Regions from separate parts of the Vogesella perlucida genome, predicted to be linked through region 1. Evidence: predicted binding sites of a transcription regulator. Region 1 holds the regulator's gene; each other region holds the start of a gene.

Region 1 (4,356 bases):
CAGGCGGCCGGCATCCAGCGCGGCGTAATAGGCGTCCAGCTCCTTCTCGTTCTGCGTATAACACGGCCCCACCTTACCGATGGACGACACGCCCAGACCGATCATGTCGCAGTCGGCATGCGTAGAGTAGCCCTGGAAGTTTCGCTGCAGGCGGCCCTGCTGCAAGGCACGCGTCAGCTCGTCGTCCGGCTTGGCAAAATGGTCCATGCCGATAAACACATAGCCTGCATCTGCCAGCTGGCGGACCGAGTTTTGCAGGATATCCAGCTTGGTAGCCGATGTGGGTAAATCCACCTCGTTAATGCGGCGCTGCGGCATGAACACCGTAGGCAGATGCGCGTAGTTGTACAGCGCAATGCGGTCTGGCGACATGGCAATCACGCGGCTTACCGTGTTTTCCAGCGAATGCGCGGTTTGCTTGGGCAGGCCGTAGATCAAGTCCACACTGATGGACTTGAAGCCGGCTTCGCGCGCGGCATCCATCACCACGCGGGTTTCTTCCTCGCTCTGGATGCGGTTCACCGCCTCCTGCACCACCGGGTCGAAATCCTGGATACCGATGCTCATGCGGTTGAAACCCAGCTGTGCTAGGTGCAGCACGGTGTCGCGGCCAACCTTGCGCGGGTCGATCTCGATAGAGAATTCCCCCTCCGGTAGCAGCTCGAAATGCTCGCGAATAATGCCCATCACGCGGTCCAGCTGCGCATCCGACAAAAAGGTCGGCGTACCGCCGCCAAAATGCAGCTGGATCACTTTTTCACGGCTACCCAGTTTTTCCGCCACCAGGCGAATTTCCTTTTCCAGGTAATCCAGGTAGGCATCGGCGCGGCTTTTGTCTTTGGTAATGATCTTGTTACAGCCGCAGTAGTAGCAAATGGTGTTGCAGAACGGCACATGCACATACAGCGAGATCGGCCGGTGGTTAGCACCGATCGCACGGTGCGCCAGCCACTGCTCGTAATCACTCACCCCGAAACCGGCGTGAAAACGGTCGGCGGTGGGGTAGGACGTGTAACGCGGGCCAGAGCCTTCCAACCTTTCGATAAGTTCTCTATCGAAAATACACTGTGTCGGCATGAAATTTGTGGTGGGTGTCATATTGAATCTGGTTGGAAAACCGGTGGTGGGCTGGTAAATTTGCGCAATTACCACTTTTCTTGCTTTGACGCGTATCAAGCAAGCCCGCTTGCTTGGCGAAAACACACTATATGACTGACCACACACACCCAATGCACGCACTCAAAGTGTCGTGTTCCAACTGCAGCCTGCGAGAACTGTGCCTCCCGGTAGGCTTGAACCGCGATGAAATGGCGCAACTGGACGCCGTGATCCGTCAAAGCCGACGTCTGAAACGTGGCGAATACCTGTTCCGCTCTGGCGAGGGCTTCCGCTCGCTGTACGCGGTGCGTACCGGTTACTTCAAGACCTGCGTCTCCAGCCAGGACGGCCGCGAACAGGTAACCGGCTTCCACATGTCGGGCGAACTGATGGGTCTGGACGGCATTTCGTCCAACCTGCACGGCTGCGATGCCATCGCACTGGAAGACAGCGAAGTCTGCGAGCTGCCCTTCAACCGCATGGAAACGCTTGGCCGTGACATCCCCAGCCTGCAGCACCATTTTTTCCGCCTGATGAGCCGCGAAATCGTGCGCGACCAGTCGGTGATGTTGCTGCTAGGCAACATGAAAGCCGAAGAACGCCTGGCCGCTTTTTTGCTGAATTTGTCACAGCGCCTATCAGCTCGCGGCTTTGCGGCCAACGATTTCATCCTGCGCATGAGCCGCGAAGAAATCGGCAGCTTCCTGGGGCTAAAGCTGGAAACCGTCAGCCGTACCCTGTCGAAATTCCAGCAGCAAGGCTGGCTGGTGGTAGACCACAAACACATTCAGCTGGTGAAACCGGAAGAACTGAAACAGCTGGTAGCCGGCTGCTCGCAAGCACAGCACTGATCACCCGCTACGAATGCCAAACGCCCCTTCCGGGGCGTTTTGTTTTTTGGCCTACAGCATGCCGATGGACAGCGCCGCCGCCAGGGTAGCGCCCAGCTCGGCAGCCGCGGCAAGGTCCGCCGTTTGTGGCACGCCGCGTACCAGCAGTGGCGGGTAGGCCTGCCGCCAGCCGTAGCCGCGTGCGATGCGCTCGATGGCCTGCTGTGCCCCCAGGCCATCATTGCCGGCACTAATCAGCACCGCGTACGGCAAGCCGGCAACTTTGCCCTGGGCCGGGTAGTAGGTACGGTCGAAAAAGTCTTTCAGCGCGCCGGCCATATAGCCAAAGTTTTCCGGTGTGGCCAGCAGCAGCGCATCGCAGGCCAATAGCTCGTCAATACCCGCCTGCAGGGCTGGCAGGATGCGTACTGCCACGCTGCCGTTCTCCCCCGCTGCGGCGGCCGCCGCTTGGGCCAGCTGCAAGGTATGGCCGGTCTGGCTGCTCCACAGCACCAGCAGCGTCTTCATGCGGCCAACCTGGGTAGCAAGGTGGCCAGTAAGTCAGGGTCTGGCCAGCTATCGGGCACCACAAAACCTCGCGCCACCTCCTGCCAGATGCCCTGCGCGTCCGGCAGCAGCTCGGCCAGCAGCCAGGGGCCATCGGCCTGCGCCAGCTGCGCGCGCATGGCGGCCAGGCTCTGCGTGACCGCTTCCTCTGCTTGCGCCGGACCTAGCCATTGCAAGCGCGGCAGGGCCAGCCAGCGGCTATGCGGATGCTGCTGCGGCCAACCATCCTGCAAACGGCACCACCAGCCACGGCAGGCTGCGGTATGAATGGCGGGGTGGGTGTCGGCTGCATCGGCAGGGAAAAACAGCCAGCCGGTCAGGCGGCTGCAGGGGATTACCTGCTCGAAACCGGCGGGCAGCCTGGCGGCGGAGTGCTGCGCCAAGGTGAGCTGGCTGGCCAGCTTGTGGTATTTCAGCCACCAGGCGTCGCGCAGGCCGGGGCCGACCAGCGCATACGGGGCGCTATCCAGCTGCAGGTAAAACTTGCTGGCGGCTTCCAGGTGATACGGTTCGCCTTCTATGCGTAGCAAAAAGTCAAACTCGCCCACTGTGTGGGTGCCGTCGCGTACCGGCAGGTTGGCCGCTACCAGCGCGATATGCGGTGCGTGGCTGAACCAGTACGCCAGCAGGGCTTCGGCGTATAGCCCCAGGCGGCGCGTAGGGCGTGCTGCCAGCCACGCCAGCAGCGGGCCGGGGTCGGCATCCAGCGCCAGCAGCTGCGGCCAACCTTGTGGCCCCAGCAGGCGCTGGCAGCTGATTTCCACACCGCTATGCCAGGGTGGCGGCGCCGTCAGCAGGTAGGCAAGGTCGCGCACCGGCTGGCTGCGCAGCTGCGCGCACTGCGCCAAGCCGGGCAGCATGGCTTACTCGCCCTGCTTGTCGCGCGGCGGCAGGCTGCCGTCGGCGACGCGCTGCACCTGCTTGAAGAAGCCGCGCAGGATGTCGATTTCTTCGCGCAGTACGCCAGCGCGGTTGAACAATGCACGCATGCGGCGCATCAGGCGCTCGCTGTTGCGGCGCTCGTAGTAGCCGATGGCTTCCAGCGTGTTGTCCAGGTGGCCGCACATGCTTTCTACCTCGGCCATGCTGGCGGCCTCGCCTTCGGCTTTCAGGTAGTTCACATCCACACCGGTGTGGCTGAACAGCTCGTAGGTCATCACCTGTACCGCCATGGCCAGGTTCAGCGAGAAGTAGTCCGGGTTACCTGGCACGGTTACCAGGCGGTTGCACATTTCTACTTCTTCTATCGACAAGCCGAAGGTTTCATTGCCGAACACCAGCGCTACCTGCTCGCCCTCGCGTGCGCGGGCAATAAGCTCGGGCGCGGTTTCGCGCGGGGTGGACAGCGGCGTGGTGAGCTCGCGGCGGCGGCTGGTCAGCGCACAGGCCACGGTCACGTCCGACAGCGCCTCGGTCAGGCTGCTGACCACCGTAGCGTGCGCCAGTACGTCTACCGCGCCGGAAGCCAGTACGTTGGCCTCTTCGCTGGGAAACACTTTCGGCTCAACCAGATACAAGCGCGTCAGGCCCATGGTTTTCATGGCCCGTGCTGCCGAGCCGATATTGCCAGGGTGGCTGGGGCGCGCCAGCACGACGCGAATGTTCTTTAAAAAATCAGGTACTTGGGGTTTATTCATCGGGTAATTTTGAGTAGAATCGCGGGCTATTCAAAAACACCGCTGCAAAAGCGGTGTTTATCGTTCCTTAACCCAGACAGTTTACGACAAGCGCGCACCCCACGAAGGGGCTGCGCTTGTTTTGTATGATTTTAGAGGCCGTCAATGCATCCAATGCTCAATGTCGCGGTAAAAGCCGCTCGCCGTGCAGCCAACGTTATCCAGCGTGCATCGCTGAACCTGGA
Region 2 (4,356 bases), on a different contig from region 1:
GGCATGCGGTTGTTGATGGACAGCTTGATGATCATCTGGCGCAGCGGTGTGATCAGCGCCGAGATGTGCTTGGGCAGAATGTGGCACTCGTTCATGTCAGCGATGAAGCTGGAGCGCTTTTCATGGAAGCCGACCAGCACGCCGCCTTTTTTCTCTACCAGGCGGGCGGACAGGCGGGCGCGGTGGCGGTAGCCCCAGGCCGGGCCGGCGATAGGGGTCATCACCACTTGCGGGCGTACCTTGCCGATGCGGGCCAGGTTGTCTTCCAGCACGCGCTGCTTGATGGCGACCTGGGCGGTGAACTCGACGTGCTGCATGGAGCAGCCACCGCATACGCCATAGTGCGGACAGGATGGCTGGGTGCGCATGTAGCTATCTTTCAACACATCCACGGCTACAGCGTTCTCGTAGCTGGGTTTTTTACGGAAGCTGCTGTAAGTAACTACCTCGTAAGGCAGCGCGCCTTCGATAAATATTGTCTTGCCTTCGACGTGGGCAACACCACGTCCTTCATGGTCCAGGGATTCGATCTGGGCGATTTGTTGCTGTTGAGTCATTGTTTTTTAAAGTCAAAATGCGTTGGCAAAGGCCGCAATTGTCGCAGAAACCACAGCAAAACGCACGGTGCCAGGTTGGCCGCATGGCATTGCAACAAACTGCGCCGCATCTGCTACCATCCTCGCTATTGCAACCTGTTCAAAGTACCAAATTGACACTCAAGCCCAGCCTTGCCCTCTTTGCCTTAATCAGTAGCACTGTATGGGCTTCTACCCCGGAACCGGATGTCGAGATTGCCCCTGTTGGCCAGCATCTGGTGGTAAACCTGCCGCAAACCCGCGTGTTGTTGTACCAGGATGGTGTTTTGCTGCGCAGCTACCCGGTAGCGGTGGGCAAGCAGATCACGCGTACCCCCACGGGTAGTTACACCATCAATGGCATACACCGCGACCCGACCTGGCATGTACCCAAGTCCATCCAGGCTGAAATGGCCAAAAAAGGCCAGCCGGTAAAAACCGAGGTGCCTCCGGGGCCGGAAAACCCGCTGGGCAAGGTGTTCATCCGTTTTGGCGAGCCGCGCCTGGGCCTGGGCTTTCATGGCACCAACCAGCCCGGCAGCGTGCCGGGGGTGCGTAGCCATGGCTGTGTGCGCCTGAAGAACGAAAACGCGCTGGCGCTGGCCGATTGGGTGAGCAACGGTGCACAGGTGACCATTGCCTACCAGCCGCTGGTGCTGAACGAAGACGAAGCCGGCGAGCTGTGGCTTACCGCCTACCGTGATATCTACGGCATGAAAGACCCGTCCTACCGCCACCTGGCCAATACGCTGCTGGAGTGGCAGCGTGACAACGCCAAAGTGCTGCATGGCGCCAGGGTGGATGCGGCGATTCGCGAGCGCACCGGCAAGCCAGTGTGCTTGTCGTGCAAGGATGCGGCCACGGCCACGGTCACAGGCGGCTTGAGCATGAAGCGCTGGCTTAGCGTAGACCCGGAGCCGGTGCAGCAGGATGCCACCGTGCCGGTGCAGGGGCGTGCCTTGCAGAGCAAGGCCCCGGCGATGAGCCCGAGCTAGCGCGCTGCCTGCTATATAGAAAAAGCCCACCTTTTGCGGTGGGCTTTTTTCATGTCTGGCAAGGCTAGCACAGGCTGGCGGGTGGCAGGCTACGCTGGTAGTGCAGCAGGCGGCCACGGTAGGGCGTGCCGTCCCACAGCGGGGCCTCGATCATGCTTTCGTTCAGCGTAAAGCCCAGCAAAGCCATCTGGCGATGAAACAGGCTGCGGTTGCCGCGGTTGGGGTCGATGATGATGACTTGTGCGGCTGGTGCGGCATGCAGGGCAATAAACGCGGCCAGCGTTAGTGGCTGGTCGCGCTCGTACAGCACATCGCTGCCGATGATCAGGTCGAACTCGCCCAGCCCGGGGTTGGTGTGCCCCCAGTTGCCGGTCAGGTAGGGCAGCGGTGGCAGCGCGTTCAGTGCTACGTTAGCCGCCAGAAAGCCGGCGGTCAGCGGGTGGCAGTCGCTGGCGGTGATATTGCCTTCGCGGCGCTGTATCACCAGGCTGGCCAGCCCCAGGCCGCAGCCTATTTCCAGAATGCGTTGTGTCCCCAGCTCCCAGCCCTGCATCAGGTCGGCCAGCTTTTGTGCCGATGGCCATACCAGGCCAAATAGCGGCCAGCTGGCTTCGGAAATGCCCAGTGCGGCGGCTTCGCCTAACGGGTCGGCGTATTGCTGGTTATCCAGCAGGGATCGGATGACGAGATCGGGCGCCCCAGCCACGTGAACGTGCTGGATTTTCACTGCATAGCCTGGCATGGCAAACCTTTGGTGCGGTACGAGCTGGACTCTATGTGCGTCGAACAGACGTCGCGACCAAAGGGCAGAGGCGATGCTTGGGCGATGAGAACATCGGGTAAAGCAGGCGGGAAACGGATTAAAACCGGAGCCGGCATGATACCACAGTCTGCCCTGGCGCCCGCGCTGGCCTGTTTTTTCATGCTGTGCGGGTAGTCGGGGCGGTACTTGATCCGCGTCAGTTACGGGGGGGCGGGCGGTGCAATACTGGAATCAGCCCGTACAGCACGGTGCTGCCAGGGCTACCAGGACACTGGATACCCGATGAAACCAGCAGACTATCTGATACACATACACCGCCATTGCCAGCAGCTGCTCCAGGCGCTGCAGCGCCATATCGCGCAGCAACACTGGGTACAGGCGCAGCGCGCCTGCCATGATTTTTGTGCCGAGCTGGACAGCCACTTTGCCGACGAAGAGCAGGTACTGTACCCGCTGTACGAACAGCTAAGCGGCCTGCAGCTCGGCCCTACCGAGGTGATGCGCTACGAGCACGAGCAGCTGCGCGAGCTGATGGAAGCGTTATTCCAGGCTGTACAGCAGCACGATCTGGCGCTGAGCAACCCCCTGGCCGGGGTACTGCAACGCCAGCTACAGCAGCATTGTGAAAAAGAGGAAAGCATTCTTTACCCGTTTTGCCAGCTCAGTACCGCACAGTGGGTGGCGCTGCGCTGGCCGGGCGTGCCACCCGGCTGAGCGCTCAGGCGGCTTGCTGCAGCTTGCGCCGTGCTTGCGCCAGGTCCCAGTCGCCCTGCAGGTCCAGCCAGAAGCGCGGTGGCAGGCCAAACAGCAGCGACAGCCGCAGCGCGGTGTCGGGGGTAATGCTGCGGTGGCCCTGGATGATTTCATTCAGGCGGCGGCGCGACAGCCCCAGCTGGTTGGCCGCGTGCGTTTGCGTGAGGCCGGCCGGGCGCAGAAAGCGGCTGTACAGAAAGCGCCCGGGGGCGATAGGGGTACGGGTGGTCAGGATATTGCGTGCCATGCGGCCAACCTCTGAAAAAATGGCCGGGGTCGCCCCCGGCCCAAACTTACCCACACACTCTACAACTATCGTTTGCCGGCACTGCGTAGCGTGCCGGCGTAACACAAAAAGCCTACCGACAGGCCTTAATCCTTGAACATGCGAAAGCCGCTGATCATGGTGGAGACCATGCTCTGCTTGGACATGATGTCCTCGCGGATGGCGGCGTACACGTGGATCATCACGAACAGCAAAATCGCCCACATGCCCAGGCGGTGCCAGCTGTGCACGTCCAGGCTATTGCCAAACGCCACAATCACCCAGTTAAAAGCGCTGTGCGCCCAGCTGCCCTCACCAGTGCCTTCGCCGTACAGCGCAAAGCCGGTGGCGCACATGAACAGCGTGGCCCAGATAAAGCTGGCCATGGCGATCTGGCCTACCGGGTTGTGGCCGATGTATTTCTTGGGGTAGCGCTCGATAAACAGGTACCAGCGGATTTCAAAGAAAAACTCCTGCCACCAGGCTTTATCCCACACCGGCACCAGAATGATCTCGCGGGCGTGATGGTTGCCCACGATAGCCCAGTAAATCCGCCCCACCAGCCCGGCCGCCAGCACGTAGCCGGCAGCAAAGTGGGCAAAGCGGATATAGCCCATCACGTACTGGAAGGTGGCCTCGCCCGGCACGCTGGGCAGCGGTTTGCCAATAAAATAGCCGGTCAGCGACAGGGTGATGATGCACAGCACGGTGACCCAGTGCCACAGCCGTACCGGTGCCTCGTATACGTAAACCGACGTTACCTTGCGGCCCAGCCCCTGCGGGGCGTTGCCGTCAAAATCATAGCTTTTCATCGCTTGCTCCTGAGTCTTGGGTCACAGCCAGCCACGACAGCGGCGCGGACTGTGACGCGGCTCTGATAAACCGGCAGCGCCGCGGCAGGGGAGTGCAGCCCCCGCCGCGGGCCATTCCGGCGATCCGGCCGCCGCCGGGGTGTGCGGTGGCGGCAGCCGGGTCTGGGGCCACAGGGTTGGCCGCATGCGGCCA
Region 3 (4,356 bases), on a different contig from region 1:
ATGCCGGCCATTTTGATAGGTTGGCCGCCGCTGGCGCCACGTGCTGTCAGGGTGATATCCAGCAGGCGGGCGGCTTTTTCGGCATCGTCGTAGAACAGCTCGTAGAAGTCACCCATGCGGTAAAACAGCAGCTTGTCGGCGTGGTCTCGTTTCAGAGCCAGATATTGCTGCATCATGGGTGTGTGCTGAGGCGTGGTCATCGATAGTTCCGTGCTGAAAAAGGTTGGCCGCAATAGACAACGCCCCGTCTGGCGGGGCGCGGCAAGCTATTTTACGGGATGCGCGTCAGCGCGTCACGGCGGCAGCATCACCATGCGGTTGCGGCCCTGGTGCTTGGCCTGGTACAGCGCCATGTCGGCGCGGGCCAGCAGGCTGCGGCTGTCGTCGCCAGGCTGGTACAGGCTCAGACCGAGCGAGGCGGTGAGATGGATGGTGTGCCCGGCAAAGTGCAAGGGTTGCCCGGCAATAGTGGCCAGCAGCTGTTGGCCGCAACGGGCGGCGGCTTGCGCCGTGCTGCCGGGTAACAGCACGCAGAACTCTTCGCCCCCCAGGCGGCCGGCACAGCTCTCCGGGCCCAGCTGTTGGCGCATCTGGCTGGCAATATGGGCCAGGGTCGCATCGCCGCAGGCGTGGCCGTAGTGGTCGTTGACCTGTTTGAAGTGATCCAGGTCCAGCATCAGCAGGGCCAGGGTGGTGTGGGCCGGGCTGGCCAGCAGCGTTTCCAGCTGGGCCAGTAGAGTGGGGCGGTTGTACAGGCCGGTGAGCGAGTCGATGGTGGCTTGTTCGCGCAGCAGACGTTCCTGCTGCTTGCGCAGGCTGATATCGCGGGCAGAGCCCCAGATCACCGGCTGGCCGTCCAGTACCAGGCGACGCACGCTGACTTCTACATCGATGATCTGGCCATCTTTGGTGCGGTTCTGGCTGTCGAAGGTTTCCGGGGTGTCGCCGGTATGGGCCAGCTGCTGGCGCAGCTCGGCCTCGCTGCGGTGCGACACCATGTCCCACAGGTGCAGCTGACGGATCTCGGCCTGGCTATAGCCCAGCAGCTTGCACAGCGAATCACTGGCTTCCAGCACGCGGCCATCCATGTCGATGATGGACAGCGCATCTGCTGCGTTCTGCAAGATAGCCTGGTACCACTGCGTGCGGCTATCCAGCGCCTGGCGGTTAGCGTCGTTTTCCATCAGCACCGCCAGCAGGCGGGCGGTGTCTTCAATCACGGTAATGGCTTCCAGCGTGGGCGCGCTGGGGGCATGGTGATACACGGCAAAGGTACCGTGCACTTTGCCTTTGCTGTCGATAATGGGTTCGGACCAGCAGCTACCCAGCGCAAACTGCCGTGCTACCTCGCGATAGGGGGCCCAGTTCGGATGCTGCTGCAGGTCTTCTGCCACCAACCGTTTGCGGTGCCACGCCGCGGCCCCACAGCTGCCCACCATGGGGCCGATGGCCAGGCCATCTATTAGCGCGGTATAGGCGGGGGGCAGCGAGGGGCCTACTAACGGGCGTAGCCGTTGCGTGGCGTCCACTTGCAAGATGGTACACAGCCAGCCGGGCAGGGCTTGCTCGATATGCTCCACCATGTCGCCCAGCAGGGCCGGCAAGGGTTGGCCTTGTATGTACTGGCGCAGAAAGTGCGAGTGCAGCGCGTCCCAGCTGGCCCGCGCGCTGCTGATGCGCTCGTGCTCCAGCCTTTGCAGCTCGGCCGCGGCACGGGTAACGAAGGGGGCAATATCCTGCAGCAGGGTGTCCGGCAAGGCATGTGCCCGCTCGTCAAACAGCGCCAGATGCCCCAGACAGTGCCCATGCTTGTCCACCAGCGGCCAGCCGGCATAGCTTTGCCAGGCGGTGTCTTGCTCGGCTGAAAAGTCCTGGTTGACCCCGCGATGGCACATGGTGGCCTGTTGCTGGTGGATCACTTGCTCACACGGGGTGCCCGCCAGTGGGTAGCGCCCAGGGTGCTGGCTACGGTTGGCTACCATCACCTCCACATGCCGCAGCGGCAACGGCAGCGGCCGGCTGATAAAAACCAGCTGGGCACCGCTGTGTTGAGCCAAGCTGTTAACCAGCTGCTGCAGGTAGTCTTTACCCAGTGCGGCGGCGGTGTCTTCTAGCAGGGCATGGCGTATCGAGGGCGGGGTGGGCATAAGGACGGTGATGAGTGTCGATACATATCAGTATCGTCCAACTGCAAGCGTTTGATAAAGCATCATTGTTTGTGTGGTGTCTATCTTGGCAGGTGCGCATTGACAAGGCCTATTTTCTAAAACTATGATCCATATCAAACTTTCAGAAAATACTGAAAATTCAAAAAGGCCACACACATGAACCTGCCACCCCTGATTCAATCCTTTGTGCTCCATTTTGGCGAAATGGGCAGCCACTGGGGCATCAACCGTACCGTCGGGCAGATTTACGCCCTGCTCTATGTTTCCGACCGCCCGCTGAACGCCGACGATATCGTGGAAGCCATTGGCTGTTCGCGCTCCAATACCAGCATGGCGCTGAAAGAACTGCAGGCCTGGCGACTGGTCAAACTGCAACACCTGCCGGGCGACCGCCGCGAGTACTTCAGCACGCCGGAAGACGTGTGGGCCATCTTCAAGACCCTGGCGGAAGAGCGCCAGAAGCGAGAAGTCGAGCCCACGCTGACCATGCTGCGCGGCGCCATCATGGAAACGCCAGCCGGCGAGGCCGAGCGCCACGCGCAGGCGCGCATGAACGAGATGTACCAGCTGATCGAGCTGGTGACCAAGTGGTTTGCCGACATCCGCGACATGGATGTGGAAACACTGGAAAAACTGATGAAGCTGGGTAGTCAGGTAGGCAAGGTGCTGCAGTTTACCCAGAGCCTGGGCCGGCTGGCCGGCCGTGACAGTGGCAAGGAGGATTAGCCATGGACAGCCTGGACCCGGTCATACTGGCGCGCATCCAGTTTGCGGCCAACATTACTTTTCATATCCTGTTCCCCACCATCAGCATTGCCATGGGCTGGGTGCTGCTGTACTTCAAGGCGCGCTTTAACCGTAGTGGCGACGAAGCGTGGATGGACGCCTATGGCTTCTGGGTAAAGATCTTCGCGCTGACCTTTGCGCTGGGCGTGGTGTCCGGCATTACCATGAGCTTTCAGTTTGGTACCAACTGGCCGGGCTTCATGCAGCACGTGGGTAATGTAGCGGGGCCACTGCTGGCTTACGAAGTACTGACCGCGTTTTTCCTGGAAGCCACCTTCCTGGGCATCATGCTATTCGGCCGCTCAAAAGTATCCAACCGCGTACACACGCTGGCGACCTTTCTGGTGGCGTTCGGTACCACCGTGTCGGCGTTCTGGATCATCGTGCTGAACTCATGGATGCAGACCCCGGCCGGGGTAGAGGTCATCGCCGGCAAGGTGCACGTGCAAAGCTGGCTGGCGGTGATCTTCAACCCGTCCATGCCCTACCGCCTTAGCCATATGCTGCTGGCGTCCGGTCTGACCGTGGCGTTTCTGGTAGCGGGTGTCTCGGCCTACCGCTGGCTGCGCGGCGACCGCGCCGCTGCCGTGGCGCACACCCTGAAAACCGGCGTAGGGCTGGCCGCGCTGCTGATTCCGCTGCAGGTACTGGTGGGCGACATGCACGGCCTGAATACCTTCCACCACCAGCCGGCCAAGCTGGCCGCCATAGAAGGCGTGTGGCACACCGAGCGCGGCGCGCCGCTGCTGCTGTTTGCCCTGCCGGATGAAACCACGCAAAGCAACCGCTTCGAGGTGGGTATTCCAAAGCTGGCCAGCCTCATCATCACCCACGACCTGAATGGCGAGATTCGCGGCCTGAACGAGTTCCCCAACGCGCACCCGCCGGTCGCCAAGGTGTTCTGGAGCTTCCGCGTGATGGTGGGGGTGGGCATGCTGATGCTGGCGGTAAGCTGGCTGGCGTGGTGGCAGCTGCGCCGTGGCGCACTGTCGCCATGGCTGCTGCGTGGCCTGGTGGCCATGACCTTCTCGGGCTGGGTGGCCACGGTGGCTGGCTGGTACGTGACCGAAATCGGCCGCCAGCCGTGGCTGGTGACCGGCATCCTGCGCACCGCCGATGCAGCCTCCAGCGTAGGTAGCGGCATGATTTTGTCTACCCTGCTGATGTACCTGTTGCTGTACGCCGTGCTGCTGGCCAGCTATGTGTCGGTGGTGTTTTATCTGGCGCGCAAGGCAGCGCCTGCGGCCAACCCTGAAGGAGTACAGCCATGAATGCCGAACTGTGGTTGCCGGTGATCTTTGCCGGGCTGATGGCGCTGTCCATGCTGATTTATGTGGTGCTGGACGGCTACGACCTGGGCGTGGGCGTGCTGCTGCCGCTGGGTAACGACGAAGAGCGCGAC

The links. Region 1 encodes FNR, which switches genes on or off when oxygen is low (the NO sensors DNR and NnrR bind a similar motif). Its sites were predicted from a motif close to TTGATNNNNATCAA; they were not measured.
Positions count from the first base shown of each region.
Region 2: the regulator FNR is predicted to act here: its motif matches at 2,520-2,533, upstream of ACZ9XP_RS01035 (hemerythrin domain-containing protein).
Region 3: the regulator FNR is predicted to act here: its motif matches at 2,272-2,285, upstream of ACZ9XP_RS11540 (GbsR/MarR family transcriptional regulator).

Region 1 is NZ_CEETRO010000011.1:92,756-97,111, forward strand. Features, by position in the region: gene hemN (oxygen-independent coproporphyrinogen III oxidase) at 1-1,098, opposite strand, end outside; gene fnr (fumarate/nitrate reduction transcriptional regulator Fnr) at 1,209-1,949, shown strand; gene ACZ9XP_RS15420 (NAD(P)H-dependent oxidoreductase) at 2,001-2,456, opposite strand; gene ACZ9XP_RS15425 (DUF1853 family protein) at 2,453-3,355, opposite strand; gene ACZ9XP_RS15430 (RNA methyltransferase) at 3,359-4,132, opposite strand; gene ACZ9XP_RS15435 (inositol monophosphatase family protein) at 4,277-4,356, shown strand, end outside.
Region 2 is NZ_CEETRO010000001.1:198,509-202,864, reverse strand. Features, by position in the region: gene rlmD (23S rRNA (uracil(1939)-C(5))-methyltransferase RlmD) at 1-557, opposite strand, end outside; gene ACZ9XP_RS01045 (L,D-transpeptidase family protein) at 710-1,570, shown strand; gene ACZ9XP_RS01040 (class I SAM-dependent methyltransferase) at 1,635-2,297, opposite strand; gene ACZ9XP_RS01035 (hemerythrin domain-containing protein) at 2,616-3,047, shown strand; gene ACZ9XP_RS01030 (HigA family addiction module antitoxin) at 3,052-3,333, opposite strand; gene cybH (Ni/Fe-hydrogenase, b-type cytochrome subunit) at 3,459-4,163, opposite strand.
Region 3 is NZ_CEETRO010000007.1:58,812-63,167, reverse strand. Features, by position in the region: gene mutS (DNA mismatch repair protein MutS) at 1-200, opposite strand, end outside; gene ACZ9XP_RS11545 (sensor domain-containing diguanylate cyclase) at 294-2,147, opposite strand; gene ACZ9XP_RS11540 (GbsR/MarR family transcriptional regulator) at 2,325-2,894, shown strand; gene ACZ9XP_RS11535 (cytochrome ubiquinol oxidase subunit I) at 2,897-4,225, shown strand; gene ACZ9XP_RS11530 (cytochrome d ubiquinol oxidase subunit II) at 4,222-4,356, shown strand, end outside.